3 regions of the Ruegeria sp. CH8 genome follow, and region 1 is predicted to be linked to each of the others. Evidence: riboswitches for the same ligand, from Rfam matches in the RefSeq annotation. Region 1 holds a riboswitch; each other region holds the start of a gene.
What was found. Region 1 has a riboswitch for thiamine pyrophosphate ahead of thiC (phosphomethylpyrimidine synthase ThiC). Riboswitches for the same ligand answer to the same signal wherever they lie in the genome.

Region 1 (12,487 bases):
AACGGGCACATGATCTGCGATTTTCCAGATCTGTATGACTACGGGTACGAATCCCGTGGAACCGGGCTCTACTCACTGATGTCCTCCAGCGGCAATCCCAAGAACCCAGTCCAAATAGATGCCTATTTAAAGCATGCCGCGGGGTGGACTTCGAACTTGACAACGCTGGCTCCGGGAATGACAGCAACCGTAAACGCCGGTCAGAACGACTTCTGTATCTTTCCACGCAGTGATACCGAGTATTTCATCATTGAAAACCGTCAGCAAACAGGACGTGATACGGCGCTGCCGGATTCCGGCTTGGCGATCTGGCACGTTGAGGAAAGTGGAAGCAACAATAACGAGCAGATGACGGCCGCCCTGCACTACGAGTGCTCGCTGGAACAAGCCGATGGAAATTTCGATCTGGAGAACAATTCCAATTCAGGCGATTCCACCGACCTTTTCCCTGCCTCTGGGATAACAGAGTTCGATGACGCGACAACGCCAAACAGCAAATGGTGGGATGGTACAAACTCGGGTCTGGAGGTCAGTAACATTTCCGCGTCAAGCAACACAATGACCTTCCAGGTCGGCGGTGCGGCCACAGCAACATCACCCGCACTGACAGGGGTTTACAAGTTGTTGTTGTTGAGCGCTTAAAACAGCTCTGCTGGGGCATTCAGGCGCGGTCTGCGCTGCAACTGGGTTCGCCGAGAGCCTGTATCGCTTTTGGTCGAGACACGAGCGAACGCACATCGAGGTCCAATAATTGCGCCTACACCTGTAACATCTATTTTTCGATGATCGTGCAGGCGCAATACTGGTCTAGCTATTATTCGTTAACAGGTACGTACAAGTCTCCACCCTCGCGGAACTTGGCGGCCATTGCCTCCATACCCTCTTTTTGGGCTTCTGCCCGTATGTCGTGACTGATCCGCATTGAACAGAATTTCGGACCGCACATGGAACAGAAATGCGCGACTTTGTGCGCTTGCTTGGGCAGAGTTTGATCGTGAAACTCCCGGGCTGTGTCGGGGTCCAAAGACAGGTTGAATTGGTCTTCCCAGCGAAACTCGAACCGTGCGCGGGACAGGGCATCATCGCGACGCTGCGCTCCCGGCAAACCCTTGGCTAGATCGGCCGCATGTGCGGCGATCTTATAGGTAATGACCCCGGTTTTGACGTCGTCCCGATCCGGCAGGCCCAAATGTTCTTTAGGCGTGACATAGCAAAGCATCGCGCACCCGAACCAACCGATCATTGCGGCTCCGATTCCACTGGTGATGTGATCATAGCCCGGAGCAATATCCGTGGTCAGCGGACCAAGCGTATAGAAGGGTGCCTCGTGGCAGCATTCCAATTGCTTGTCCATGTTTTCCTTGATCTTGTGCATGGCAACGTGGCCCGGCCCTTCGATCATCACCTGACAGTCTTTGGTCCAGGCAATTTTGGTCAGTTCGCCCAGTGTTTCCAGTTCAGCGAACTGCGCCTCATCATTCGCATCAGCGATTGAGCCGGGACGCAGTCCATCGCCGAGGCTGAAGGAAACGTCATAGGCGCGGCAGATGTCACATATCTCGTCGAAATGTTCGTAGAGGAAGCTTTCCTTGTGATGGTGCAGACACCATTTTGCCATGATCGAACCACCGCGAGAAACGATGCCTGTCACGCGGTTTACCGTCATCGGCACCATGTGCAAGCGAACCCCCGCGTGGATGGTGAAGTAATCCACGCCTTGTTCCGCCTGTTCGATCAGCGTGTCGCGGAACACTTCCCATGTCAGGTTCTCGGCGATGCCGTTTACCTTTTCCAGCGCCTGATACAGAGGAACCGTCCCGATCGGTACCGGGCTGTTGCGAATGATCCATTCGCGGGTGTTATGAATGTTGCGACCCGTAGACAGATCCATAACAGTGTCAGCGCCCCATCGGATCGCCCAAACCATCTTGTCGACTTCTTCCTCCATCGAAGAAGTCACGGCCGATGTACCCATATTTGCGTTGATCTTGACCAAGAAATTGCGCCCGATGATCATCGGTTCGCTTTCGGGATGGTTGATGTTGGCCGGGATGATGGCGCGCCCTGCGGCAACTTCATCCCTCACGAATTCCGGCGTTACATAGTCGGGAATGCTGGCGCCCCAGTCGTTGCCTTCGCGCGGCTCAACAACGGCTTCGCGCAGCTGGTTTTCACGGATTGCGATGAATTCCATTTCAGGCGTGATGATACCGGCGCGGGCATAAGCCAATTGGGTCACCGCCTTGCCGTCCTTTGCACGCAAAGGAAGCGGGCGCACTGGGAATTCGGGAGTCAGCCGATCTCCTTCAACAAATCCATTGTCTTCGGGTTTAATCTCGCGCCCCTGATACTCCTCAATGTCGCAACGTGCCTCGATCCACTTGCGACGGAGAGCAGGCAAGCCCTGCCGAATGTCGGTGGTTACATTGGGGTCGGTATAAGGACCGGAACTGTCATAGACCGGCAGGGGCGGCTCACCTGCGGTTGGATGAACGGAAATCTCACGCATCGGCACGCGAATGTCTGGATGCAGCGCTCCGTTGACATAGAACTTGCGCGACGCGGGCAGTTCATCCGTAGTGATTTTGGGGTTGGGGACGTTCATGTTGGTGCTCCTCAAGCAGTTCAACTCAAAAAGACACCAGATGAGTTTGGCTTGGGGAAACGAGAGGGTAGTTTACCCCCTTGTTCGGAGAACGCCTGCCCTTTTCTGCAGCCTGCGCGCCCTAGCTTCCTACGCCAGTATCAACTGGGTCAGGTTCAAAGGGTCGCGTCGCCGGGCAATGCCCTGTCAGCCTCTCAGTCCCCTTGGTGGGACTCCCCTGCGTGTGCAAGACTTACTCCGAGAAATACCAAAGAGACAAGCATCAAAGATGCCAATCTTCGGTTTCGATGGGTTCAGGCAACTCATTTTAGCAGGATATCTGGCTCGGACCGAAGTGGCGCATCGGATTTCGGGCAGAGCACAATTTTGGCGCCTGCATTTCAAGTGCTTGAAACGCGTGTCGCTGAATGAAGACTCAACTTTGAAACCACCACCCAAGCGAGAAACAAACCCGCACTTCTGTCTCTACATAAGACCGGTCCGGTGTCTTCGTTGCCGACAGGAATAATGGGCACTATTGTCTTAGACATCAGTTCAATTCATCATATCAATGAACCGATGATAAAAGAAGAAATGACCCTTGGAATCCTAGTCTTTCCGGGATTTCCCATGGCATGCCTGACCTCGTGTATCGAACCATTGCGAGCTGCCAATGAAATTTCAGGGCAGGATGCGTTCCGCTGGATGGTGGTTGCTGAAAAAAACGAGCCAGTGCAATCCTCTGCCGGGGTGGCCTTTTCACCCGACTGTACGCTGGCTGAAGTCCAGGGTCTGGATCGCTTGCTGTTTGCGTCCAGTCCAAACAGCGTTTTCGAAGACCCCTCAAAAGCGAACGCAGCCCTGCAACGGTTGTTGCGCGGAAACACCAAACTTGGCGCGATTAGCGGCGGGGTTTTCCCCCTTGCAAGAACCCGTCTGACCGAAGATCAACCCTTGTCCGTCCACTGGTGTTATGAGGCGGCTTTTAAGGCCGAATTTCCTGAAATCCCGATAACAGACACCGTAGTTTGTTCTGAAGGTAATTTTACGACTATCTCAGGTGCATCGGCCGTGTTTGACCACATGCTGACATTGATTGAAGACAGCCTAGGCGGCGACGTGATGGCTGAAGTCGCCTGCTGGTTTCAGCACCCGTTTATCCGCAGCGCAACGATGTCACAAAAAGTTCCCGCCATTTCTACGGCGAAAAGCCAGGATTTACTGCCAAAGCAGGTAGCACGCGCCATTCGGCATTTTGCCGAACATATCGAAAGCCCTATTCAAATCAGCGAAGTGGCCGAAGCAGTCGGTCTGTCGGCACGCTCTCTGGAGCGTGGGTTCAAGAAAGCGACCGGTCAAAGTCCTCTCAGCTATTACCGAAAAATGCGAATGAACCAGGCGCGGCAGTTGGTTCTATATACCAACGACCCTATCACCGAAGTGGCTTATATGGTCGGGTATTCCACGCCCGGTTCCTTCATGCGCCATTACCGCGAGACGTTTGGGGTAACGCCGATCAGCGACCGGCGTGCCAAGAATTCAATGCGTGTCGGTAGCGATGACGTGCTTCCGTCGGGCTGAGCTTAGGCGATAGACCGCGCCGCAGCCACAAGCCCGTGGTGCAACGAACCCGCAGCAGACCGGGGGGCTAAGATGGCCATATGATCATCGGCCAATCGCCACAAAAACACACCCAAATGTTCCATTGTTGTACGGATGGCCGAACCGGGCACCATCGTACGCACCGGCGCATTGCTAAGCCGTTCGAACAGATCGCACAAACCAACCCCTGCCACGTCAAATCGGCACCAGCCATCTGTCTGCTCGACCACCGAGGCGCTGCGTCCGACTATTTCCTTCACCTCGGACGCCAGCAGTTCATGACTGTCATGCGGGGCGGTGATCATCCATTGATCAGGCCCCATCCAGATGGCGCCAAAGGGTGCTGCAATCACGGCGTGACCAGGTTCAGGTAGGTGCAATCCGATGTGATCAGCCAGCGCTTGCTGCATGACGGCAGATTGTCCCTTTCGGGCCGCGACCGAAGCCAGGGCCTGATCCACGACCTCGGTGACGTTGATCGTGCCGATGTGATCCAGGCGAGGAGAAACGCCACGCAGTGGAGTAATTGCTTTTAAGTTATGCACGGAGCCTCTCCCCTTCCGGGTCAACGAAATGAGCACTGACGATTTCCACCAAGATTTCCTGACCTTCCAACGGATTGACTAAGCGTAACTGCTCACCCTTACGGTCGAGCCCGCCTTTCACAAAACCCAAAGCGATGGAACTTTGGAGGGTGGGAGAATAGGCTGCAGAGGTGACATAACCCTGATCATTTGCAGCATCGACCGGCCCGGTCTTGTTCATCAGATGCCCGCCTGCCAGCAGGGTATCCTTAGCGTCCAAAGGCTTCAGGCCGACCAGAGCCAGCGCATCCGGAGCGTTCATTCCCTCACGACGACTAAGCACATTGCCAATACAGTCTTTCTTGTCGCTGACCATCCGACCAAGGCCAAGGTTCAGAGCAGTGGTTGTTCCGTTCAATTCGTTGCCCGTAGCGTGGCCCTTTTCGATGCGCATGACGCCAAGGGCCTCGGTGCCGTAAGGCACCACATCAAACTCTTCGCCCGCTTCCATAAGCGCCCGCATCATGGCATCGCCATAACGGGTGGGCACGGCGATCTCATATGCCAATTCGCCCGAGAACGAAATTCTGAAAAGCCGCGCGCGCAACCCCCCGCAGACGGTGACCTCGCCGCAGGCCATAAAGGGAAACGCCTCGTTCGATATGTCGAATTCGGGATCGACGATCTTTTGCAGCAGCTTGCGGCTGTTCGGACCCGCAACCGCATATTGCGCCCAGGCCTCGGTGGTTGAGATAAGTTGCACATCCATATTCGGGCACAGACATTGGCGCGCGAATTCCATGTTGCGATAGACCAGAACCGCGTTAGCAGTGGTTGTCGTTACGACGAAATGGTCCTCGGCAAAACGTGCGGCTGTCCCGTCATCATATGCCACGCCATCCTCGCGCAGCATCAGACCATAACGCACTTTGCCCACCGGTAGTTTGGCGAATCCGTTGGCGTAAACAAAGTTCAGGAAGTCAGCGGCGTCAGCACCCTGCACGTCGATCTTTCCCAGTGTCGTCACGTCACAGACACCAACTGAATTGCGGGTCTGAAGAACCTCGCGATCAACTGACTGACGCCAATGCGTCTCACCCTTGCGCGGAAACCATTGTGCTCGCATCCAATTGCCGACTTCGACGAACACTGCGCCCCGCTCCTCGGCCCATTTGTGGCTGGGGGTCAGCCGGGTCGGGTGGAAATCTTTATCGACGGCACGCCCCGCCAGAGCCCCCATCGCCACAGGTGTGTAGGGCGGTCGGAAGATGGTGGTGCCGGTTTCAGGGATCGACTTACCGGTCAGTTCCGCCATCACCGCAAGCGCACCGACGTTAGAAGTCTTCCCCTGATCGGTTGCCATACCCAGCGTTGTGTACCGCTTGAGGTGCTCGACCGAAGTGAAATTCTCCTGATGCGCCAGTTTGACGTCCTTTACGGTCACGTCGTTCTGGAAATCCAACCAAGCCCGTTTTGCGTCCTTCACATGCCAGAACGGCGACAGAGAGACTGGCGCATCCTGTGCGGCTGGCAAGTCAGCTGGCGTCGCGGTGATCCCAAGATCAGCAAGTGCGGAAACTGCTGCGGCCGCTCCACCCCGGAGTGCTGCGTCGGTTGTCAGCTCAGCCTTTGCCGCTCCGGCTACGATCTGTCCGACGGGCAGACCTTCCCCCGGAACAAATGCATGAATATCCGCGTTCCAAACCGGTCGGCCTCGCTGATGACAGGTCAGGCCGAGGTTGGGGTTCCAGCCGCCTGACGTCGCCAGCGCTTCGCAATACAGATTGCGTGTATATCCTTTGGCGACCCTGACCCGAACCGCACTCAGACCGAGACGACCGGATGTGTTGATGATCTCGGCCCCCTTCAGAACTTCAGTCCCCTCAACATCTGGCGCATCGGGCCGCGTGTCGATGATGGCGGGCACCTTGACGCCCTGCGCCATTAGATCACGGGCCGTTTGGTGGGCGTCATCGTTATTGGCAAAAACGACAACAGATTGCGCAGGCGTTGTGGCCCAGCGATTGACATAGGCACGAACGGCGCCAGCCAGCATGATCCCGGGGCGGTCGTTGTTTTCAAACGCGATGGGGCGTTCGATCGCGCCAGTCGCAATCAACGCGCGCTTAGAATAGATGCGCCACAAGGTTTGACGCGGCTTGCCCGGAGCGGGTTCAGCAAGATGATCCGCGTTGCGCTCGACCGCGCCGTAAATCCCATGATCATAGGCTCCGAACACAGTGGTCCGAGGCATCTGACGCACATTGCTCATGCCCGCCAGTTCCGCCTGCGTCTGCATGACCCAATCTGCACCTGAGATTTCTGCCAACGTGCTGGACTCGGCGATCAGACGTCCGCCCAACTCGAAATCTTCTTCGGCCAGAATGACCTGTGCGCCCGCGCGACCTGCTGTCAGTGCCGCCGCCAAACCTGCTGGTCCCGAGCCGATAATCAGCAGATCACAATGCAGAAACCCTTTGTCATATAGGTCGGGGTCGTCCTCTCCGGTCAAACTGCCCAAGCCGGCGGCCTTGCGGATGATGGGCTCATAGAGCTTTTCCCAGAAAGCCTTTGGCCACATAAACGTCTTGTAATAAAAACCTGCCGTTAGAAAATTCGAAAACCGGTCGTTAATCGCCATGAAATCGCGTTCCAAGGACGGCCAGCGGTTTTGCGAATTCGCGTCCAGCCCGTCATAGAGTTCGGCAACCGTGGCGCGGGTATTCGGTTCTTGCCGCCCGCCCGTGCGAAGCTCGACCAGCGCATTGGGTTCTTCGCTGCCTGCCGTCAATACGCCCCTCGGCCGGTGATACTTGAACGAGCGCCCCGTTAGTCGCACGCCATTTGCCAGCAAAGCCGAGGCCAGCGTATCACCCTGAAACCCGCTGTAGGTCTTTCCGTCAAACCGAAAGTTCAGGCTGCTGCTGCGGTCAATCAAGCCGCCATTCAAACGATTCACCTGAGTCATTTAGCAGACCTTCCTGCGGTAACCGCCTTCGCCACGTCATGGGCAAGTTCGACGCTCAGAATTTCATGAGTAACTGTGTTCCGCGTGACGACAAGCCACGAACGATCGCCCTGCTCGTGGTACCAAAGCTCACAGTGTTCGCCTGCTGGATTGTCGCGCAAATACAGATAGTCGTGGAACTCGCTCAGCGCGTTTTCACACTGCCAATCGGGCCGGTTGATAAGCGAGGCATCACCCAAATAGGTAAACTCCTGCGCATCACGCGGGCCAAGCAAAGGATGGTCAATAATCATCTGGTTTGCCCCTCAATGCAGGTTCGGTTGGGCGCCCTGCCCTTTTTCGTCGATCATGTGGCCGGTTTTAAACCGATCCAGCCTGTAAGCGATGGCTACTTCATGCGGGCGGTCGGTCTTCAACAAATGCGCAAAGCAGTAGCCCGAAGCAGGCGTCGCCTTGAACCCGCCGTAACACCAACCGCCATTGAAGTAGAGGCCGTCGATGTGCGTCCTGTCGATGAAGGGCGAGCCGTCCATGGACATGTCCATGAGCCCTCCCCAACTGCGCAAGAGGCGCGCGCGTCCAAGTGCCGGTATCAGAGAAATCCCGCTTTCCACGACATCTTCGACAACCGGCAGGTTACCCCTTTGGGCGTACGTATTGTACATGTCGATATCGCCCCCGAATACCAGCCCGCCCTTGTCGGATTGGCTACAATAAAAATGTCCAGCGCCATAGGTGATTACGCCCGGGATGAAGGGTTTTAACCCTTCGGAAACAAAGGCCTGCAGAACGTGGCTTTCGATGGGAAGGCGCATTCCGGCCATCGCCATCACCCGGCTGGAACTGCCCGCAACCGAAACACCAACCTTTCCGGCCCCGATGTATCCGCGGGTTGTCTCAACACCCCGAACCGCACCGTTTTCGATGCGAAATCCGGTGACTTCGCAGTTCTGAATAATATCTACGCCGCGCATATCGGCCCCGCGGGCGTAACCCCAGGCCACTGCGTCATGCCGCACTGTGCCGCCGCGCCGATGCAACAGACCGCCCCGGATTGGAAAGCGTGCATCGTCGAAATTGAGGAACGGGTACATCCCCCGAACAGCCTCGGCATCCAGAAGTTCAGCGTCCGACCCGTTCAGGATCATGGCATTCCCCCGACGCCGCGCCGCATCGCGCTGCGCATCTGAATGGACGAGGTTCAGAATTCCACGCTGGCTGACCATCGCGTTGTAGTTGAAGTCTTGTTCCAGGTTTTCCCAAAGCTTGAGCGAAAACTCGTAGAACGGCTCATTTCCGTCCAGCAAATAGTTCGACCGAATGATTGTCGTGTTCCGCCCGACATTACCGCCGCCTATCCAGCCCTTCTCCAGAACCGCGATACGTGCCGCGCCGAATTCCTTGGCAAGGTAATAGGCCGTCGCCAACCCGTGGCCGCCACCTCCGACAATGACATAGTCGTAGGCCTCCGCAGGCGCGACGTCACGCCATTGCGGGGTCCACCCTTTGTGACCTGTCAGGGCCTCTTTGAGGATTCTCAGAGCTGAATAGCGCATGAAGGCTCCTGTTCGTTGCAGCCCTCAATCTGCGCTGAGAAAAGTGCTTTTTGCAGATGTTGTTTCGGACAGAAAATAATTCAAATACGACAAATTTGCGATTAGCGCCGGTTGTGTCGCCAAGTTTTGATCGCGGGTGACCTGACCACGTGTGTTGGCCCCTGTTGCTTTCAATTCAATCGCGAGCATTTTTGAGACAACACATATGAAAGGCTGCCCTTTTCACAAAGGCGTAGGTTTGCCCTTCGGTTATTTCCGGTCGCGCCTCTCTGTGTCCTGTCGCGACATGGAAGAGATCGTGAAGGAAAGGGCCTTGAAATCATGTTCGGACGTTTCAAAGCCTGGCGCCGCATCGCGAACCGATACGAAGGTCCTCGTGTCGGCAATCGCTCTCGCAGCTACCATTCTGTTCTGGCAATAAGTCTGGAGCCTAACAATCAAATTGAACCACCCAAGTGGGTCTGATTAGAGGGGCAATTCAAGCTTGCTAGCCTTAGTCGGTCGATTTGGATCGACAGTGTAAGGCACTCCATCAAAATCGCGCAATGCAGTTCCTCTGAGCTCATTGTAAATGCAGATGCACCCAAAGCCCATTCAATGGGAAGGTTCACGCCCCAGGAACGGTTTACGTCACTCAGACAAGTCTCGTATGACAAAGTGCTTTGTCGTTGTCTCAACAACTTCCCAATAGCCCTGAAAGCCGTTTGGAATCATAAAGCTGTCACCGGTGCGAAAATCCTGCCGCGTCCCGTCTTGGTGAATCAACGCGCAATGTCCTTCAACGATGTAGCAATACTCATCCTTGTCCGTGAACGCGTGCCATTTCCCAGGAGTTGATGTCCACGTGCCCGCCGAGAGTGCACCGTCGGAGCTGGTGAAATGCATCCCGACCTTGTGGTGAGGATCCCCCTCTACCACGCGATCCGGCAGATCAGACAGGCGGCGCTCGCTGCGCGTTGCGGGTTCGTCGAACAGGTTGATGACTTGTACATTCATCGCAAAACCTCCGAATTCGGTTGCATCTTTGTTTCGTTTGCTTCGGCCTGGGCTGCGGTTACGGCGATCATGTGCAGAATATCCTCGGCCGAACATCCGCGGGACAGATCATTGGCTGGTTTATCCAGCCCCTGCATAATCGGGCCGACGGCCACTGCTCCTCCGACCCGCTGGGCGATCTTGTAGGCGATGTTGCCGGATTCGAGGTTGGGAAAGACAAAGATGTTCGCATCGCCACCCAGTGGCGAGTCCTTGGCCTTTTTTGCTGCAACCTCGGGCACAAAGGCTGCATCAAATTGCAACTCACCGTCAATAAGAAGATCGGGCGCCGCCTCCTTGGCCAAACGCGTGGCCTCAACGACCTTGGTCACGGCTGCACTGCTGGCGCTGCCACGGGTCGAGAACGACAACATCGCGACCCGCGGAGTATCCTGCGTCAACGCCCGGAAACTACTGGCTGAAGCCAACGCGATCTGGGCCATTTCTTCTGCAGAAGGATCAACGACCAGACCGCTATCCGCAAAGACATGCGCGCCTTTTTTGATGTGGTGACCCTCGCAGAACAGCATCAGAAAAAAGCTGGATACAAGCTTTTCGCCGGGTTTTGGACCAATGACCTGAATGGCAGTCCGCACGATCTCAGCCGTGGTTGCTACGGCACCGCCAAGGGTTCCGTCCGCAAGCCCCTTCTTTACCATTAGCGCGGCGAATACATGCGGTTTGCGTGCTTCAAGCCTGGCCTGTTCCTGCGTGACGCCCTTGTGCTTGCGCAGTTCAAAATACAACGCCTCCAAATCATCGATATGTGCTGACGAGGCAGGGTCTTCGATTTCTAGTCCGCCACCCGGTTGGGCGTTCAGTGATGCGAGCTGGCGTAAGATTAGCCCCTCGTCCCCCACCAGCACAATTCGGGCGACGCCCTTCTCCCTTGCTTCAACCGCAGCTTCGACCGCGCGGGGGTCAGACCCTTCTGACAGAACAATTTTCTTTTGCGATTGCGCAGCATTTTTGAGCAGTTCTTCCAACGGCTTCATGGCAAGTCCTTTTAAAAATGCACGAGGTAGACGCCCGCCAAAACCAGCACGGCGATGAAGACGGTCTCGGCGACGATCAGTGCGATGGCCTGCCCCCCTACATCCAGAATGCGCTTGAGCGAGGTTTTCATCCCGACCGCTGCGATCGACACCAGCAGTGCCCAGCGGCTGAGGCTGGCCATGGCCGAAGAGATGACCTCGGGGATGAACCCAAGTGAGTTCAAGGTCGCGAAGATCAGAAAGCCCACGACAAACATCGGCAAAATCGGAGGCCGTTTACCCTCGTCTTCACTGAACTCTGCATAGCGGCGGACAAGTGCAGAAATCACCAGAACGACCGGGGCCAGCATGGCAACGCGGATCAGTTTCACCATCGTCGCAACTTCGCCAGCTTCATCCGAAACGGAAAAACCGGCACCCACAACCTGAGCGACGTCGTGAATGGTACCGCCCAGAAATACCCCCGAGATCTGATCGTCGAAATCAAAGGTCTCGGTCAGGATCGGGTAGGCGATCATCGCAACCGTGGATAGCACGGTCACCGACAGAACGGTGAAGATCAGATTGCGTTCGGAGTGTTCGTTCTTTGGCAAAATGGCGGACAAAGCCATCGCGGCAGAGGCACCGCAAATCGCAACCGAACCGCCGGTCAGAACACCGAACCGCCAACCACGACCAAGCAAGCGCGCGCCGAGCAATCCAAACAGGATCGTCAGAATGACACCCGTTATGACAACTGCGATCAATTGCGGCCCCAAGCCTACCATCAGTTCAACAGAGATACGTGCACCCAACAGCGCAACGCCAAAACGCAGAACGGTACGTGCGGTAAACTCGATCCCGGCCTTGCAACTTCCGCTGTCTTCCTCGGCCAGAAAATGAAACGCAATGCCAAGCAAAAGCGCCATCAACATCGCTGGCGCACCGTAGTGTTCCGACAGAAACTGCGCAGCTACAGCCACAACCACGGAAATCAGAAATCCATGACCGTTCCTGCGAACGAAATCTTGCGCCCACGACAGGGGCGTCCGGGATGCATTTAACGCCTGCATCATGTTTCCTCTGTGCAAAAATGCGCCCTCCAGACCGGAAGGCTGAATGAAACCCGGACCCGTTTGAGCCCGGGCTTCATACCTGCTTAGGCGACCCCGGCCTGTTGGTTCATGTCGTCGGCGCTGATGCCTGCGACTTCGACCGGTTTTTTCATTGCGTCGCGGCGGAAG
Region 2 (5,083 bases), on a different contig from region 1:
TGCGCATCGTCGATCTGGGTGATGCTGATGTCATCCACACCAAGACCGAGGAAAGCCACGACAATATCGAATACGGTGTGAAGAAGATACTGGATGCAAGTGCTCTGCCGGTGACCATTGGCGGTGACCACTCGATCAACATCCCTTGTATCCGCGCCTTTGCCGAGGATTGCGAAAAGAATGGACCCATTCACGTGGTCCAGATCGACGCGCATTTGGACTTTGTCGATGAACGCCACGGCGTCACTGAGGGTCACGGCAACCCGATGCGCCGCGCGATTGAAAAGGACTATGTGTCTGGGATGACCCAACTGGGCATCCGCAACGTGTCCTCGACCGCCAGGGAAGGTTATGAGGACGCACGAGCGCGCGGTTCGGATATCCTGTCGGTCCGGCAGGTGCGCAAGCTAGGAACGGACGGCGTTCTGGACCGCATTCCCGAAGGCGCACGCTATTACGTCACCATTGATATTGACGCCTTCTGCCCCTCGATTGCGCCGGGCACCGGAACGCCCAGCCATGGCGGGTTCCTGTATTATGACGTACTGGAAATCCTTCAGGGGCTGAGTAAGCGCGGTGATGTGGTTGGCATCGATTTGGTCGAGGTCGCCCCGGCCTATGATCAGACCGAAAGCACGCAGATTCTGGCGGCGCAGCTCCTGCTGAACTTTCTTGGCTTTATCTTCCACAACCGAAAATAGCGCCTATCCCAGATAAGCCCGCAAGCTGGGCGGCGGATTGTCGAACAGTTGCGCCGTCGCCGCAGGCGGATGCGCTTGTCCGTCGGCCACCAGTACGGTCTGGTCGGCGATACGACGGGCGTCCTGCGGGTCATGGCTGACCATCAGCAGGGTTGTTCCGGTCTCGGCCAGCAACCCTGCAACAAGGTCCAGCATTTCCGCTTTCAGCGCGGGCCCCAGCGCCGCAAAGGGTTCGTCCAGCAACAGTATGTCACGCCGTTGCACCAGAACCCGGGCCAGCGCGACCCGGCTTTGTTGTCCGCCGGACAGTTCGGCCGGTTTGCGCCCCTCAAAACCGGGCAGGCCAACGCGGGCCAACGCGGTTTTGACCTGCGCCTGCTCCTCTGCCGACAGGCGCCCATTGGGACGTTGGCCCAGGGCGACGTTCTGCTCCACCGTCAGATGCGGGAACAGGTTGCCATCCTGAAACAGCATCGCCAGCGGGCGTTTGCCCGGGGCGAGGTTGGAAATGCGTTGCCCCTGCCACAGTATTTGCCCCTGTTTGAGATCGCGAAACCCGGCGATTGCCTCAAGCAATGTGGACTTGCCCGCCCCCGAAGGGCCGACGATGGCAACACTGACCCCGGCCTCGATTGTAAAATCGGCCCGCAAGGCGAAACCACCATTTTCAATGACGCAGCGGTCAAGTTTCAGCATGCAATCGCCCTCCGCGATCCAAAAGCCAGAAAGCGCCCATTGACAGCATTAAAAGCAAAAGCGCCGCCCCGGCTGCCGCCTGCATCTGGTAAGCTCCCATCAGCCGGTAAATCTGCAGCGGCAGGGTCGCAATCTGGGGGTCCGCAAACAAAGCAATCACGCCGAGATCTCCCATCGACAGCGCGGCCGCAAGGCCTGCGGCAAAGCGGATTTGCGGACGCATTCGAGGCAGCAGAATGCGGGTGAAAAAGGTCGTTTTGTCCATGTCCAGTGACAGCGCCAGCCGCCCATGTCGGGTGACCACGTCGCGCGCGGCAGGCACCAGAATGCGCAGGGCGAAGGGCAGCGCCATGACCGCGTTCACCAGCGCCGTGACTGGCAGCGCCAGTGTGGTGGGATTGGCCACCGGACGGATCAGGATGAACAGGCCGGTCCCGATCACCAAGGGCGACGCCGCCAGCCCCAGAATGCCGCTAAGTTCGACGATCCCGTACCGACCGGTTGCAACGGCCATGGCCATGGGCAGCGCCAACACCAACAAAACAACCGTGCTGGCCGTAGCCACCAGAACCGAGGTCAGCGCGGCGCGGAGTACCTGCGTGGGCATCTCAAACAATCCAGAGAGCCCCGAAATCACCACCGCCGCCAAAGGCAGCAGCAGAAACGCAGCCGCCGCCAATATCCAGAACGTATCAAGCACGGGCGCGCCGCCGTCCCAGCGGCGGATGGCCCGGTCCAGCCCTGCCCCGAACCCATCCCCGCGCGAAAACTTCAGGGCGGCCAGTGCAGCTGCAGCCGTCAGGGCCAGTTGCAAGGCGGACAACAACGCCGCCCGGCCAAGATCGAAATCGTAGGTAAAGGATTGATAGATCGCGAGTTCAATCGTCGTTGCCCGTGGCCCTCCGCCCAGGGTCAGGGCGACTGCAAAACTGGTCAGACAGATGGCGAAGATCACGGCCAGCACACCCGGCAGGATGCGTCTAAGCATCGGCAGCTCGATAAGACGGAACATCGCCATCCCGTCACAGCCCAGCTGCGCGGCCAGTCGAAAACGTTCAGCGGGGATTTCCTGCCACGCCTGCAGGATCAACCGTGTGGCCAGCGGCAGGTTGAAGAACACATGCGCCAGTACAACACCGTGCAACCCGTAGATCCGCATCGGCGGCAGGCCGAAAAAACTCAAAAGGTCCGAAATCCACCCTGCGCGGCCAAAGACCTGCAACAACCCGAGGATCGCCACGATGACCGGCAGAATAAAGGGCGCGCCCAATAGCGCGATCAGCGCCCGTCGCCCCGGAAACCGCCGTCGGGCCAGTGCCCGCGCCACCGGAACCGCCAGCGCCGCACTGAACAGGGCCGACAAAACCGCCTGCACAAGCGTGAACCGCAGGGCGGCCCAATCCGCCGGGCCGAAACCGCCCGCCGCGTCAGCCCGCAGGGCAACAGCGGCAAGGGTCCCCAATATAAGCGCGGCCACAAAAGCCGCCGCGCCAACGCCCGGCCAGGGGCTTACTGGCTGAGCGCGCTCAGCCATTCCGCAAGCGCCTGATCCCGCACTTTGGCGGCCTCATCCGGAGAATACAGCAGGGATTTTTCCGGCTGAATCAGCGTGTCGAACCCTTCGGGCAGACCGGCTACCGGGGTCACCGCCGGATACATCCAGTTGGTAGTTGGAATGATCTGCTGGAACGCGTCCGAGACCATAAACTCAAGGAACTGATCCGCCAGTTCTGGTTGATCGGTCCCGGCCAGCTTTGCCGCAACCTCGACCTGCATATAGTGGCCTTCGTCAAAGGCGGCCGCCGCTTTGCTGGCGTCTTCCTCGGCAATCAGGTGATAGGCGGGCGATGTGGTGTAGCTGAGAACCATGTCGGCCTCACCTTCCAGAAACAGGCCATATGCCTCGGACCAGCCTTTGGTTACAGTCACGATATTGTCGGCCAGACCAGCCCAGATATCCGCCGCTTCATCGCCATAAGCCGCCTGCACCCACAAAAGCAGCCCCAGACCGGGGGTCGAGGAGCGCGGGTCCTGAATGATGATCTTGGTGTCACCCTCGGCCAGTTCGCGGAAATTCGCAGGCGCTGCTGCATCGGCGTTATGAACAAAGGCGAAATAGCCCCAGTCATAAGGCGCGAACACCTCATCCTTCCATTCGATCGGCAGCGTGTATTCGGCGCTGACCGAGCTGGGCGCAAACAGGCCGGTTTCCTTGGCCGCAGTGATCAGGTTGGTGTCCAGGCCCAGCACCACGTCGGCGTCCGAGTTTTCACCCTCCAACCGGATACGCGACAACAGTGCCGCGCCGTCCTCGACGCCGACAAGGTTCAGCTCGCAGTCACAGACCGACTCAAACGCCTCTTTCACCTGCGGGCCGGGGCCCCAGTCCGAGACAAAGCTGTCATAGGTATACACGGTCAACTGAGGTTTATCGGCCGCCATAGCCGTGGTTGCACTCAGGATTCCCGCAGCAATCATCAGATGTTTCATGTCATCCTCCATTGCGGCGAGAGGGCAAGGATGGATGAAACCGTCACCTTTCCCTCCGCCGGTTCTAGCCGGTTCAGGTTCAACGGGTTCGCCAAAGGCATCTCAGCGTGGCCACACCACGCACCCCGAGGTGAGGCCCTGACTAGGCGGGAACTAACCAAAAGACAACCCGTTTTGCAGGCATATCCAGCTAAGGACAACGACCGGGCGGTCATACTTGCACCCTTTGAAATTGCCCAGGAAGGCATGAACCGACTTACCGTCCAAGCCCGGCTACGTGCGACCAGAGCAAGGGTCACGGTCAGCGGTTAAAGAAGCAAGGTTAGTTCCACGTTGCGCTGAGGGCGTCGAATGCAGCGACAACGTTTGGTTCCATTTTTTTCGAAGCAAGCGTTACAAACCGAAGGGAAGTTTCAATTTTGACTCTATCCGATATCACAAGTCCGCGTGACTGCATTTCCTCAAGCGCTATCGATTCTCGGCACAGGCTCAGTCCAATACCCGATCGTACCATGGCCAGCATTGATGGCTCCTGATCAACAAGACAGACTGCCTGCGGCTGGCAATCAAGATCCGCGTAGATTTTCTCCAGCAGCCGGTGGTGCACAGATTTCTTCGGCGTGCCAATCCAAGGCAGAGCAGCCAGGTCCAGCCAATCCTTGCCTAAGACACGTTTCCCCCAACCTGTTGGAGCTATAACGCGGTAAGTAAATTTGGTGAGTTCCCGTTGGAAAAACACCGAGTCTGTTTGATCCTGATCGCCGGTTTCATAGCTATCAAGATCACCCAGAACAAAACCTACATCCACTTCCCCACTGATCAGGCGCCCAACGACATCACCGCTTATACCATGCACAAGCTTTGTTTGCAGGTCGGGATACCCATCCACGAGGGCCGCCAAAAAAGCGCCAAGGCGTATGAAGTTCGGATCAACAATGGTGCCAAGTCGCAGCGTGCCTCGAACATTTCCGTTCACCCGTCGCGCGGTTTGACCGAACTCTTCTATAGCTGCCTGAACTTTTTCTGCTTTGGCAACAAGGGCTTCTCCATCTCGTGTGAGCTCCACACCTTTGGGTGTGCGGCGGAACAGTTCCAACCCCGTGTCCTGCGCCAAGCGTTTCAACTGTAAACTGACTGCGGGTTGAGTGAGGTGTAGTCGCTTTGCCGCGCGCGAGATATTGCCTTCCTGGGCAACG
Region 3 (13,669 bases), on a different contig from region 1:
ACAGGTGATCGACGACCTGATCGACGAATACATGCCGCCGAAATCCTATGCCGATCAGTGGGACACGGATGGTCTGCACGAGGCGATCAAGGACAAGCTGACCATCGACGCGCCGGTTCAGGACTGGGCCGCCGAAGAAGGCGTGGACGATGAGCAGGTGCGCGAGCGCCTGATCAAATCCGCTGACGAGATGATGGCGCAGAAGGCCGCTGCCTTCGGTCCTGAAAACATGCGCAACATCGAAAAGCAGGTACTGCTGCAGACCATCGACAGCAAATGGCGCGAGCACCTGCTGACGCTGGAACATCTGCGCTCGGTCGTAGGTTTCCGCGGTTACGCCCAGCGTGATCCGCTGAACGAGTACAAGAACGAGAGCTTCCAGCTTTTCGAAAGCATGCTCGATTCCTTGCGTGAAACCGTGACGCAGCAATTGTCCCGTGTGCGACCGCTGACGGAAGAAGAGCAAAAGGAAATGCTGGAGCAGATGGCTGCCCAGCAGGCTCAGGCTCAGAAATCCGTCGATCAGGCCACTGACCGCGCCGAAGCGGTAGCGGAAGCCGAAGCCTCGGGCGATCCTCTTCCCGGCTTTGACGAGAACGACCCCAGCACCTGGGGCAACCCGTCGCGCAATGACCGGTGCCCCTGTGGGTCAGGCAAAAAGTTCAAACATTGCCACGGTCGCTTGACCTAACGTAATGGCAATCAAGACACATTGAGTCCCCGTCACGGCCACATATTGGCCGTGATTCGTGACCAATGTGCGACTCGCTCCTTCAACTGGGGAGGGTGTCATGTTTGTAATTAAAAACTACGTAACCACCGGCGGTATAGTCGCATGTGCCCTGGCTATCGGTTACCTGATGCAAAATGGAAACCCTGCGGAACCAAACAGTTCGCAGGATCTTGAAGTTGCGTCAACAGAGCAAAGCGCCGTGTTTTCCGGGCTGGAGGATATCGTCCTGACCTCCTCGTCTCCTGCCCCGGAAACAGACCAAACTACCACTTCGGCGCAACGGACACTCAACCCCAGCTGGTCAGCCCCCTCTGATCGAGCCAACTGTGGCCTTAGCGCCCGGGCCCGTGCCGTACCTGGTGCGGCAGCCCGCCTGATCGTCAAAGCCCCCTGCCATAGCAATGAACGGATTGAGGTGCATCACAGCGGCCTGACCGTCACGCAGGAAACAGACGCAAATGGCACATTGGATCTGACCATACCGGCCTTGTCGGAATACGCGATCTTTCTGATCTCTCTTGACGATCAGAAGGGGACCGTAGCCACCACTCACATCCCCGACATCGGCCAATATTCTCGCGTTGCTCTACAATGGAAGGGTGAAACTGATCTGCAGATCCACGCGTTGGAGTTTGGCGCGAGCTATGGCGATGCGGGCCATGTTTCAGCCGGTTCGGGCACAGAAGGCACAGGCCAAGTCATGCATCTGGCCGAGTCTTCATTCAGCGATTCCCGCAACGTCGAAATCTATTCCTTTCCCGCGGCGCAATCGCACCAATCGGGTTCGATCGCATTAACCGTCGAGGCCGAGGTAACCGAGGCCAATTGCGGCCAGGACCTGAGCGTACAATCTATGGAATTGCACGCCGACCGGGCCCTTCGGTCGCGCGATCTGACACTCAGCTTTCCGGATTGTTCCAAAACCGGTGAGTTTCTGGTGTTGAATAATCTGCTTCAAAACCTGACAATCGCGGCAAACTAAAACCGCAGGCAGGCTCGAACTTCCAATGACATTTCTTCGTGTGGTGGCAGCTGCACTGTTTTCGGCAGCTACAACCTCTGCCGTTCTGGCACAGGATCTCACGCTCACCTCGCATGACGGCAAGGTCGAAGTAACCGGAACCCTTCTGGGATTCGATGGTGAGTTCTACCGCGTTGATACCAAATTCGGAGAACTGACGGTCGACGGCTCCGGGGTCACGTGCGACGGGCCCGCCTGCCCTAACCTGACCGATTTCGTAGCAGAACTGAGGTTCTCTGGCTCGTCCGTCATGGCCGAGAAAGTTCTGCCCGCCTTGTTGATGGGCTTTGCAGAGCAACAGGGATTGTCAGCTAACCACCGTGCGCTTGACAGCACAGGTCTGGTTTATGAACTGCACCAAAACGGGCGCACGGCTCCTTTGGGGAGGTTCTACTTTGAGATCGGCAACACAAGTAGTGGTTTTTCTGATCTGATCGCGAACCAAGCCGACATCGCGATGGCCTTGCGCGAAATCCGCCCACAAGAGCAAGAGACTGCCGAAGTCGCCGGGTTGGGCGACCTGACCCATGCGCGCCGGTCACGGGTTGTTGCGCTGGATGCGTTGGTCCCCATCGTTGCGTCCGAAAACCCGGTGCCGTACATTTCTCTGTCCGATCTGGCGTTGGTTTTTTCAGGTGAGATCGATAACTGGTCCGCCCTGGGTGGCCCGGATGCGCCGATTTCTGTGCATCTGCCCGATACCGGGTCCGGGCTGGCGCAAGAGGTCGAAGATCGATTGCTGGCCCCCGCCAAGGCCAAGCTATCTGAATCCGTACTCCGACACACGCGCAGCAGCGATCTGGTCCGCGCTGTAGCTGATGACCCCTTTGCCATCGGTATCTCCAGTCAGGCAGAAGCCGATCTGGCCCGCGCGTTACCTCTAGCCGGTGGATGCGGTCACGCGCTAATGGCCAACCGTCAAACGATCAAAACCGAGGATTATCCGCTGACGTCGCCCATGTTCCTGTACCTGCCGGAACGTCGATTGCCCCGCATTGCCCGTCAGTTTCTGGCCTATACCCAAAGTGCCGAGGCGCAGATGGTGATCCGCGACGCGGGCTTTGTCGATCAGGCGCCCGAGACTCTGCCCATCGATCTTCAGGGAAACCGGTTTGCCAATGCCGTTGCCTCAGGTGCGTCGGAAGTCGGCTTGGAAGAGTTGCAGCGCATGGTCACCACATTGCGGCCTTTGGCCCGGCTGGCTCTTTCATTCCGGTTCGAGGCAGGGTCATCTCGCCCCGACGCACAATCCCGGTCAAATATCCAACACCTAGCGCAGCAGCTTGAGGCCGGAACGCTTGATGTGCGCAAACTGATCTTTGTGGGGTTCAGCGATGGCGACGGTGCCGCAACCGCCAATGCGCGAATTGCTCTGCTGCGCGCGAAAACGGTACGCAATGCAGTGCTGGCCGCAGTTGAAACCGCGATTCCAGACAGCATCGAACTGGAGGTTGATGGATTTGGCGAGGCCATGCCGATGGCCTGCGACGACACCGAGTGGGGCCGCAAGGTCAATCGCAGGGTCGAAGTCTGGGTGAAGTAACTCTCAAAGATAGCCTTGAGATCGAAAGCTCAGCTCATTCGATTTGCCGATGATCAGATGATCGTGCAGTGTCAGGCCGAGCGCCAGACAGGCGTCCTGAATCCGGTTGGTCATATCGATATCCGACTGAGAAGGGGTCGGGTCGCCTGACGGGTGGTTGTGCACCAGGATCAGAGCCGAAGCGTTCAGTTCCAGCGCCCGTTTTGCCACTTCACGTGGATAGACCGGCACGTGGTCCACAGTGCCTTTGGCCTGTTCCTCATCCGCGATCAGCACGTTCTTGCGATCCAGATAAAATACCCGGAACTGCTCGGTCTCGCGATGGGCCATGGTGGTGTGGCAATAGTCCAGCAGCGCGTCCCAACCTGAGATTACATGCCGCTGCATCACCCGCGCGCGGGCCATGCGGTGGGCGCAGGCCTCGAGTATTTTCAGATCGGTGATCACCGTATCTCCGACGCCCTTGATCTGGCGCAGCCGTTCCTCGGACGCAGTCAGAACCCGGTTAAAATCGCCGAACGTATCCATCAGCGCCCGCGCCAGTGGTTTCACGTCCTGCCGGGGTATGGACCGGAACAGGACCAACTCCAGCAGCTCGTAATCCGGCATCGCCGCCGAGCCACCGGACATGAACCTCTCGCGCAGTCGTTTGCGGTGATCCTTAATGTAAGACGGCAACCGCCCGGACGGCAGCGGCTGCACCGGGGCTTCATCGCTTTCAAAAAGCATCGGGGCTTCAGCAAAGGCGTCCTTGGTCATGCCAGCAGATTGGCGCAAAATCGGTTTCTGAAAGGTTAACGCGCCCGAGCTTTACTCAGCGCGGGGGAAAGATAAACAAGCATGCGACCGTTTTAGGCTGTCAACTATGTTGCTGCCTTTGGGAAACGTCTCATATTCGGCATGTTAATCGGCATCAGTACACGCAGAGCGAAAACTGTGATCAACTTCTTATGGTCTCGCGGTTTCTTTTCGGTCACGAGGTTGATGCCGCGACGAGGACGATCTCGCCGGACCAATCCGGATGTAATTCTTCAGCGGCCCGCCACGCGCGCAAACCCGTTGCGCAACAAAATACCAGTCTTTTCGCTTTGATCGACTCTGATTTCAGAGACTCCACTGTTGCACGTCGGGCATCGGGGTGGACGGGATCGGGAACCTCATCCGTGTTACGCAATTCGATGATCAGATCGTCTGCGGTCAGTTGGTTGGCCGAAACGAACGGGAAATACCGCATCGGTTCCGGGGCTTCGTCAAATCGGAACGTAGTGCTACGGAACGAGCACGCATCGACCTGCACCATTTGCCCCAGCGGTGAAGGTTGCAAGCCAAGGATCAGGTTCAGCGCCATCTGCGCCTGCAGCGCTCCGATGATCCCAACGACGGGGCCAAGCACCCCAGCCGTTGCACAGCTCGCGCCGCTATCAGGTGCATCCGGAAACACGGCCCGCAAGGACGGTGCGCCACCGCAAAAGCCACCGACATAACCCGAAAGCCCCAGCACGGATGCAGAAATCAGCGGCTTACCAAGCGCAAGACAGGTGTCTGACAGGATATAACTAGCCGAATAGCTGTCGGCGCAATCGATGACCAAGTCTGCCTGTTCGACAAATTGAATCGCATTTTCGTTTGTTAAAGCCTGTTTCTCTGCGATTACAGTGACCTCACGGTTCAAGTCCCGGCAACGATCCGCCGCGACCTCTACCTTCGGGCGTCCACAGTCCGCCTCAGAAAACAAAATCTGCCGGTGCAGATTCGACAGGGCGACCTCATCGCAGTCCAGGATGGTTAGCTGCCCCACCCCGGCCCCGGTTAGCAGCGGCAGTACCGGGGCCGCCAATCCTCCTGCGCCCACCACCAGAATGCGCGCGGCGGACAGGCGGGCCTGCCCCTCTGCCCCAACCTCAGGCAGGATCATCTGGCGGGCATAGCGGCTCATCGCATGACCTCGATCCATTGGCGCACCCGGGCCTCAGGATCCTCATTCAGTGTGATATCGGTGACGACCGAGACGGTATCCGCCCCCGCCTGCAACACACCCGGCGCGCGTTCTACACTCATCCCGCCGATCCCAACCAGGGGGATACCACCCACCCTCGCCTTCCATTCGGTGACACGGGGCAAGCCCTGCTGTTCCCATTTCATCTTTTTCAGGATCGTTGGATAGACCGGCCCCAGCGCCACATAGTCCGGGCCCATTGCAAGAACCCGCTCCAACTCATCATCGTCATGGGTCGAGACACCCAGTTTCAGTCCCGCCTTACGGATGGCTTTCAAATCGGCGTCATCCAGATCCTCTTGCCCGAGGTGAATCCAGTCGCACCCCAACTCAATCGCCTGTTGCCAATAGTCGTTGACCACGAGAACGGTGTTATGTTCCCGGCACAAGTCGCGTGACAAAGCAATCTGTTCGCGCACCACCGCGTCGGGCTGATCTTTGATCCGCAACTGCACAAGTTTCACGCCCAAGGGCAGCATTCGGCGCAGCCAGTCCGAATGGTCGAAGATCGGGTAAAACCGGTCGAGGGTCATGACAAGAACGCCTTTCCGATCACGGGGGTGGACGGTTCCGCCATATCGCGCGCCTCGATCGGATCGGCCTGATGGGCCAATTGTCCGGCCTCGATGGCGAGCTGCATGGCTCGGGCCATGGTGGCGGGGTCACCGGCCCGCGCTACAGCGGTGTTCAACAGAACCGCGTCATATCCCAACTCCATCGCCTGCGCGGCATGGCTGGGCAACCCAATTCCGGCATCGATCACCAAAGGCACGTCCCGGAATTCAGCTCGCATCGCGCGCAAGGCATATTCGTTGTTCAACCCCCGCCCCGAGCCAATCGGTGCGCCCCAAGGCATCAGCACCTCGCACCCAGCGGCCAACAGGCGTTCGCCCACGATCAGATCATCCGTGGTGTAGGGGAAAACCTGAAACCCATCCTCGGTCAGAATGCGCGCCGCCTCGACCAGTTGAAACACGTCCGGCTGCAGGCTGTCGGTATGGCCGATCAGCTCCAGCTTGATCCACTTTGTATCAAACACCTCCCGCGCCATGTGGGCAGTGGTTACAGCCTCTTTGACCGTGTGACACCCAGCCGTGTTCGGCAAAAGCAGCACGCCGAGGTCTCGGATCATCTGCCAAAAGGTCTGCCCAGCACCGGATTCACGCCGCAGCGACACCGTGGCCACCCCAGCGCCGCTGTCGCGAAACGCCTGCTCCAGGATCGCGGGGCTGGGATATTGCGCCGTTCCCAGCATCAGCGGGTTGGGCAAGCCGGTGCCATAAAAAACCTTCATCCTCAGCCCCCCTGCATCGGCGCGACGATTTCAATCCGGTCGCCTTCGGCCAGTTTGTGAGCAACGCGCAGGCCCGATGGCACGAAATCCTCGTTCACGGCCGTCGCCACCCGTCCCGAAAACTCGCATTCGGCCAGCAGGTCCGAGAGGGTTTCGGCACGCACCTCACGCGGTTCGCCATTAAGCACGATCTTCATCGACTATCTCCGAATGTTTGTTTTCCAGCGCCAGATCCGCCACGCCCTGCGCCAGCGCCGGGGCCAGCAGATAACCGTGGCGATAGAGGCCATTGGCATAGATTGTGTGCCCCAGCCGCCGAATACGCGGCAGATTGTCAGGAAAGGCCGGGCGCAGATCGACTCCGATCTCGAGCACCTCGGCCTCTCCAAACGCGGGGTTCAGCGTGTAAGCCGCGCTGAGCAGTTCCAGCATCGAGCGCGCGGTGATGCGGCTGCTATCCTCGCTTTCGATCATCGTCGCGCCCAGCATGTAAACACTGTCGCCGCGTGGCACGATGTAAAGCGGCATCCTTGGGTGCAGCAGACGCACGGGCCGCGTCAATGTCACGTCCGGGCAACGGATCACCAACATCTCACCCTTTACACCTCGCAGATCGTGCAGCACCTCACGGGCGTGCAAACCCCGGCAATCGATAGCATTTTCAAGACGCGATGGAGCGAGCTTAGGGTGGAATTCAGCACCATGATCCAACAGTTGCCTATGAAGGTCCCGCAAGGCTTGGCGTGGGTCCAGATGGGCTTCTTTCGTGAAATGGAGACCTTTGGTGAATCCGTGAAGATCAGGCTCTAATTCAGCGATATTGGATTGCTCGACTTCACTGTACCCCTCGGTCCGACGAGCAAATCGGCGCAGATCAGGCAAGTCGCGCGGATTGGCTACAACCAGCGTTCCTCGCTGTTCTACCCGAGTGCGCGCTGCCCACCAGTCCTGCGCAATCTGACCCAACCGCAAAACCGGCTCCTCGGCGTTTTCATACTCACACCACGGGGCCAGCATACCGCCCGCCCACCACGAACACCCATGCGGCCCCGGAGGGCCAGCGGGATCAAATACCTGAACCTTGGCCCCGCGCGAGACAAGCTCGCTCGCAACGGCCAAACCGGCCACGCCTGACCCTATGACCGACCAGACCGTCATGCGGACCAGACCCGGTGGAAGTGATGCACAGGTCCGTGACCCCGCCCGATCATCAGACCGTCCGCCAAGGCGATCGCCCCCTGCAGGTATTCATGCGCTTGCGCAACGGCGTTGGTCAGGCCGAGCCCCTGCGCCAGCCCCGCCGCAATCGACGACGACAAGGTGCACCCTGTGCCATGCGTGTTCCGTGTCTCGCGTCGGGGGGCGGTGTACTCGGCCACCAGGCCCGAGGCATCAACCAGCAGGTCGTGACAGACGTCCCCGCGTCCATGCCCCCCTTTCATCAAAACCGAACCTGCGCCCGACCAACACAAGGCCCGCCCCTGCGCGATCATCTGGTCAGGTGTCGCAGCTTCGGCATCACCCAACAGACAGGCGGCTTCAGGCAGGTTCGGGGTCAACAAGGTGGCGCGCGGTAGAAGGACGTCGCGCAAAGTCTGCACCGCGTCTTGCGCCAACAAAGCATCACCGGATTTGGCAACCATCACCGGGTCCAGCACCACGGGGCCTTCAAACCCGGTAATAGCCTCCGCAACCGTCTGTATGATTTCCGGCGTTGCCAGCATTCCGATCTTGATCGCGCCGACATCTAGATCGGTCAGAACCGCTTCGATCTGGGCAGAAACCACATCCAGCGGGATCCCATGCACCGCAGTCACGGCCCGGGTATTCTGAGCCGTCACCGCCGTGATCACGCTGGCGCCGTACACGCCCAAAGCGGACATTGCCTTGAGGTCGGCCTGTATCCCGGCCCCGCCGCCGCTGTCCGAGCCCGCAATAGTCAGGGCAATATGCGCCATATCGTTGCTCCATCATCAATGGGCAACGCAGCATGGAAAACGTCTGTGTATGTTAGACCGTTCCCTACGCCGGTATTGCCCGGATCAGGTTCGATGGGTTAGCGCATTCACGCCTCTCAGCCCCTTGATCGAGGCACCCCAACGGTTGGGCGGACAATCTCAGGGGTTGTCCGGGGAATCAAGGGCCAATTTTGGCGCAGGCTGTAGTCAATCTGGACTTATGAATTGAAAAAGCCGGCCACATTTGACCGGCTCTTCTTTGATAATCATGGGCGTAGGAATCTAGCCCTTCATACCGTCCCAAAACGACTTGACGGACGAGAAAAAGCTTTTGGATTCCGGATGGTTATCCTCACCCAAATCGTCGAATTCCCGCAGCAGTTCCTTTTGTCGGTTGGTCAGATTGACCGGGGTTTCCACAGCCAACTCAATGAACATGTCACCGACGCCACCACCGCGCAGAGCAGGCATACCCTTGCCGCGCAGGCGCATCTGGCGACCAGACTGGCTGCCTGCCGGTATCTGCACGCGGCCACGACCACCGTCGATGGTCGGAACTTCAATCGATCCGCCCAGCGCTGCCTTGGCCATGCTGACAGGCACACGGCAATACAGGTTCACGCTGTCACGTTCGAACAGCTTGTGGTCGGAAACTTCAACAAAGATATAGAGATCGCCCGGAGGGCCACCGCGCATCCCGGCTTCACCCTCGCCCGCCAAACGAATGCGAGTGCCGGTTTCAACACCGGCGGGGATGTTCACAGACAGGGCACGCTCTTTTTCAACACGGCCAGCACCGTTGCAGGACTTGCAGGGGTTCTTGATGATCTGACCCAGTCCCGAACAAGTCGGACAGGTGCGCTCAACGGTGAAGAAACCCTGTTGCGCGCGGACCTTGCCCATACCCGAACAGGTCGGGCACGTGGTCGGCTCCACGCCACCTTCGGCGCCTGTACCGTCACAGGCGGAACAGGCTACGGCCGCAGGAACACTGATGGTTTTTTGCAGGCCCGAGAAGGCTTCTTCCAAAGACACGCGCAGGTTATAGCGCAGATCGGACCCGCGCGCAGCGCGACGTCCGCCACCAGCACCACCGCGCTGGCCGCCCATGAAATCGCCGAACAAATCGTCGAACACGTCCGAGAATGCGCTGGAGAAATCGCCCTGCCCAAAGCCGCCACCGGGACGGCCGCCGCCGCCACCCATGCCGTTTTCAAAGGCAGCATGACCGAAGCGGTCATAAGCAGCCTTTTTATCGGCATCGCGCAGCACGTCGTAGGCTTCGTTCGCTTCCTTGAACTGCGCCTCGGCATCCGGGTTGTCTTTGTTGCGGTCGGGATGCAATTCCTTGGCCTTCTTGCGAAAGCCCTTCTTGATCTCGTCCGCCGATGCGCCCTTTGTAACACCGAGCACATCATAGTAGTCGCGTTTTGACATCAGTATTTCCTTCTGCCTCAACGTAATCGGGCCGGCCCGGCAACCGGACCGGCCCAAATTGGCCCGGTTACCCGTTACTTACGTTTGTCGTCGTCCAGATCTTCAAACTCGGCGTCGACAATATCGTCATCACCCGGCGCGGCATCGGCTGCAGCAGGCTCATCCTCGCCCTCTTCGGCTTGCGCCTTGTAGATGGCCTCACCCAGCTTCATGGCTGCTTCGGTGACGTTCTGGATGCCGGATTTGATCTTGTCGGCATTTTCGGTTTCCAGCTCGTCCTTCAGCGCGGCAATCGCCAGCTCGATGGCTTCGATGGTGGTCGGGTCGACCTTGTCGGCATGCTCTTCCATCGACTTCTCGGTCGAATGGATGAGGCTTTCCGCCTGGTTCTTGGCGTCGACCAGCTCGCGGCGTTCCTTGTCGGCTTCCGCGTTCTCTTCGGCGTCTTTGACCATCTTGTCGATGTCCTCGTCGGACAGACCGCCCGAAGCTTGAATGGTGATCTTCTGCTCTTTGCCGGTGCCTTTGTCCTTGGCCGAAACCGAGACAATGCCGTTGGCGTCGATGTCAAAAGTCACCTCGATCTGAGGCATACCGCGCGGTGCAGGCGGGATATTTTCGAGGTTGAACTGGCCCAGGATCTTGTTGTCCGCGGCCATTTCCCGCTCACCCTGGAACACGCGGATGGTTACGGCGTTCTGGTTGTCTTCGGCGGTCGAGAAAACCTGAGACTTTTTGGTCGGGATCGTGGTGTTGCGGTCGATCAGGCGGGTAAACACGCCACCCAGCGTTTCGATGCCCAGCGACAGCGGGGTCACATCCAGCAGAACCACATCTTTGACGTCGCCCTGCAGAACACCGGCCTGAATGGCAGCGCCCATGGCAACAACTTCGTCCGGGTTCACACCTTTGTGGGGCTCTTTTCCGAAGAACTTGGTGACCTCTTCGATCACTTTCGGCATCCGGGTCATACCACCAACCAGAACAACCTCATCCACGTCGCCAGCCGACAGGCCGGCGTCTTTCAGAGCAGCGGCACAGGGCTTCATTGACTTTTTGATCAGATCACCAACCAGCGATTCCAGCTTGGCACGGGTCAGTTTCATGACCATGTGCAGCGGCTGACCGTTCGAACCCATCGAGATGAACGGCTGGTTGATTTCGGTCTGCGAGGTCGAGGACAGCTCGATCTTGGCTTTTTCAGCGGCTTCTTTCAAACGCTGCAGGGCCATCTTGTCGGCAGACAGATCGACACCGTGTTCCTTTTTGAACTCATCTGCCAGGTAGTTGACGATGCGCATGTCAAAGTCTTCACCACCCAGGAAGGTGTCACCATTGGTCGATTTGACCTCGAACAGGCCGTCGTCGATTTCCAGGATGGTCACGTCGAAGGTACCACCACCAAGGTCATAAACCGCGATGGTTTGGGTCTCTTCTTTATCCAGACCATAGGCCAGAGCAGCCGCTGTCGGTTCGTTGATGATCCGCAGCACTTCCAGACCGGCGATTTTGCCGGCGTCTTTGGTAGCCTGACGCTGTGCGTCGTTAAAGTATGCCGGAACGGTGATAACCGCCTGCGTGACTTCCTCACCCAGATAGCTTTCCGCGGTTTCCTTCATCTTGCCCAGAGTGAAGGCCGAGATCTGGCTTGGAGAGTATTTTTCACCGCGAGCTTCAACCCACGCGTCGCCATTGCCGCCATCAACGATGGCGTACGGCACCATTTTCTTGTCTTTTTCGACTTCTGCATCATCCACGCGACGCCCGATCAGACGCTTGACGCCAAAGATCGTGTTGTCGGGGTTGGTGACCGCCTGACGTTTTGCAGGCTGACCGACCAGTCGCTCATCTTCGGTGAAGGCGACGATCGAGGGCGTGGTCCGCGCCCCTTCGGCGTTTTCGATGACCTTCGGCTGCGAGCCGTCCATGATAGCCACACACGAGTTGGTGGTTCCGAGGTCAATCCCGATTACTTTTCCCATATGTTCAATCCCTTTCTCTTCAAGGCGATGTCCGAGGTCCGAACCCGTTATGGCACCCGGCCCCGATCTGATATGCGCAACAGCCCTACACCATCGCGCGTCCCGGCGTATATAAGGGCGGGATGAATGGCCTGCAAGCGGTGTAAATCGCAGGTTTTTGGGAATCTGTGACCTTTTTTGGCAAGGTTTTGGCAAGGATTGGGGAATCTTGGATGACGCGGCTGCTCTTGCGCGGTTTTGATATCAGAAAAGCCTGTCTGAATACTCAGACACAGACGCAGTTGATCGAACTGCTGCGCCCGATTCTGAAATCTGCCCCTTTATTCCGGCCGGTCACACCTTCGGGCAAGGAAATGTCCGTACGCATGACTTCGGCCGGATCGTTGGGCTGGGTGACGGACAAGGCGGGTTACAGGTACCAGCCACAACACCCCAAAGGCGCGGATTGGCCCGAGATCCCCGATCCGATCCTCGATATCTGGCGGGCATTGGCCAGCCCCGACCGCGACCCCGATTGCTGCCTGATCAACTACTACGGCGAAGGGGCCCGGATGGGGTTGCATCAAGACAAGGACGAGGCCGATTTTTCCTGGCCGGTTCTGTCAATCTCATTGGGCGATGATGCCCTGTTTCGCATCGGCAACCAGACTCGTGGCGGCAAAACCGAGTCGATCTGGCTGAACTCCGGCGATGTGGTAATCATGGGCGGACCTGCCCGATTGACCTATCACGGGATTGATCGCATCCGCTTCGGGTCTTCGAAACTTCTGCCCAAGGGTGGCCGGATCAACCTGACCCTGCGGGTGGCAGGTTAACGGCGCGCACTCCAGCTTTTTGAGACGTGTTGCCGCGTGAAGAATATCCCCAACAAACCGATCAGCAGCAGTGCCAACCCCACCCAAAGCGGGTATTCCCAATTGGTGTTACGGGGATAGTAATTGCGAAAAACAAACCCCCGGCACTGGTCGATAATATGAAACAGTGGATTCCACGCAAACATGGCCAGCATTGCACCGCCCAACGCGTTTGCCACAAACATTTTTCCCGAGAAGATCATGTTCAGTCGGCGGTAGATGGTTTTTAGTATCGAGGAAACAGTTGGCAACCAAGGCGTTAGGGCCATTAGGACAACACCAATGGAACATCCTGTAAACCAAGCCAGCATCAACATCGCAAAAGCACCGCCGGGATGCTGAATCTCAATCGGAGAAACCGCAACGCTGTAAACGAACAGAATGATGAGGATCGCCACCAACTGCGTGTAGAGCGTGCCGAATGCGGTCGCCAGCAATTCAACCATCATGTTCATCGGCGAATGCAGCATCATCGGGTTGTTTCCAGTGCTGACACCCGCCACCGAACTGACAGATTTGACATGCGTCAGAAACAGAAATACGCCGGACAGCAGGTACAACACAAAATCCCCTCGGATTTTGGCAATGCGTGGACCCATGAAGGACATGATCGTGTAAAACACCGCGACCAGAACCAGAATCTGTAAAATGCTAACCAGAATGGCCAGCACCGCATTGCTGTGCTGAGAGCGCACGTTGCGCACAACGGCATGGAAAATGAGTTCGGCCGTTGTAAACGCGCCGCCCAATAACGATTGGTTTCGCTTGAAATAATACACCCGAAGCGTCTTTCCCGTGGTTTCGCCTGCAATCTGGCACGAATTTCTTGCCGTTCCGTAACCGGCACATCA

Region 2: linked by a shared signal. The riboswitch ahead of thiB (thiamine ABC transporter substrate binding subunit) and the one ahead of thiC (phosphomethylpyrimidine synthase ThiC) in region 1 are both predicted to bind thiamine pyrophosphate.
Region 3: linked by a shared signal. The riboswitch ahead of thiD (bifunctional hydroxymethylpyrimidine kinase/phosphomethylpyrimidine kinase) and the one ahead of thiC (phosphomethylpyrimidine synthase ThiC) in region 1 are both predicted to bind thiamine pyrophosphate.

The regions. Positions count from the first base shown of each region.
Region 1 covers NZ_JBQFQR010000010.1:83-12,569, reverse strand. The annotation lists gene ACR0ER_RS12660 (M6 family metalloprotease domain-containing protein) at 1-642, shown strand, start outside; gene thiC (phosphomethylpyrimidine synthase ThiC) at 815-2,605, opposite strand; TPP riboswitch at 2,715-2,834, opposite strand; gene ACR0ER_RS12650 (GlxA family transcriptional regulator) at 3,164-4,165, shown strand; gene ACR0ER_RS12645 (sarcosine oxidase subunit gamma) at 4,168-4,731, opposite strand; gene ACR0ER_RS12640 (sarcosine oxidase subunit alpha family protein) at 4,724-7,678, opposite strand; gene ACR0ER_RS12635 (sarcosine oxidase subunit delta) at 7,675-7,971, opposite strand; gene ACR0ER_RS12630 (sarcosine oxidase subunit beta family protein) at 7,984-9,234, opposite strand; gene ACR0ER_RS12625 (cupin domain-containing protein) at 9,865-10,230, opposite strand; gene pta (phosphate acetyltransferase) at 10,227-11,264, opposite strand; gene ACR0ER_RS12615 (YeiH family protein) at 11,276-12,319, opposite strand.
Region 2 covers NZ_JBQFQR010000057.1:515-5,597, forward strand. The annotation lists gene speB (agmatinase) at 1-701, shown strand, start outside; gene ACR0ER_RS25320 (thiamine ABC transporter ATP-binding protein) at 705-1,397, opposite strand; gene ACR0ER_RS25325 (thiamine/thiamine pyrophosphate ABC transporter permease ThiP) at 1,384-2,931, opposite strand; gene thiB (thiamine ABC transporter substrate binding subunit) at 2,907-3,887, opposite strand; TPP riboswitch at 3,920-4,025, opposite strand; gene ACR0ER_RS25335 (LysR family transcriptional regulator) at 4,210-5,083, opposite strand, start outside.
Region 3 covers NZ_JBQFQR010000011.1:105,825-119,493, reverse strand. The annotation lists gene secA (preprotein translocase subunit SecA) at 1-691, shown strand, start outside; gene ACR0ER_RS14000 (hypothetical protein) at 792-1,715, shown strand; gene ACR0ER_RS13995 (phosphate ABC transporter substrate-binding/OmpA family protein) at 1,741-3,297, shown strand; gene radC (RadC family protein) at 3,301-4,056, opposite strand; gene ACR0ER_RS13985 (HesA/MoeB/ThiF family protein) at 4,271-5,233, opposite strand; gene ACR0ER_RS13980 (thiamine phosphate synthase) at 5,230-5,826, opposite strand; gene ACR0ER_RS13975 (thiazole synthase) at 5,823-6,587, opposite strand; gene thiS (sulfur carrier protein ThiS) at 6,590-6,784, opposite strand; gene ACR0ER_RS13965 (FAD-dependent oxidoreductase) at 6,768-7,745, opposite strand; gene thiD (bifunctional hydroxymethylpyrimidine kinase/phosphomethylpyrimidine kinase) at 7,742-8,545, opposite strand; TPP riboswitch at 8,590-8,696, opposite strand; gene dnaJ (molecular chaperone DnaJ) at 8,828-9,982, opposite strand; gene dnaK (molecular chaperone DnaK) at 10,057-11,964, opposite strand; gene ACR0ER_RS13945 (alpha-ketoglutarate-dependent dioxygenase AlkB family protein) at 12,177-12,779, shown strand; gene ACR0ER_RS13940 (ABC transporter permease) at 12,776-13,597, opposite strand.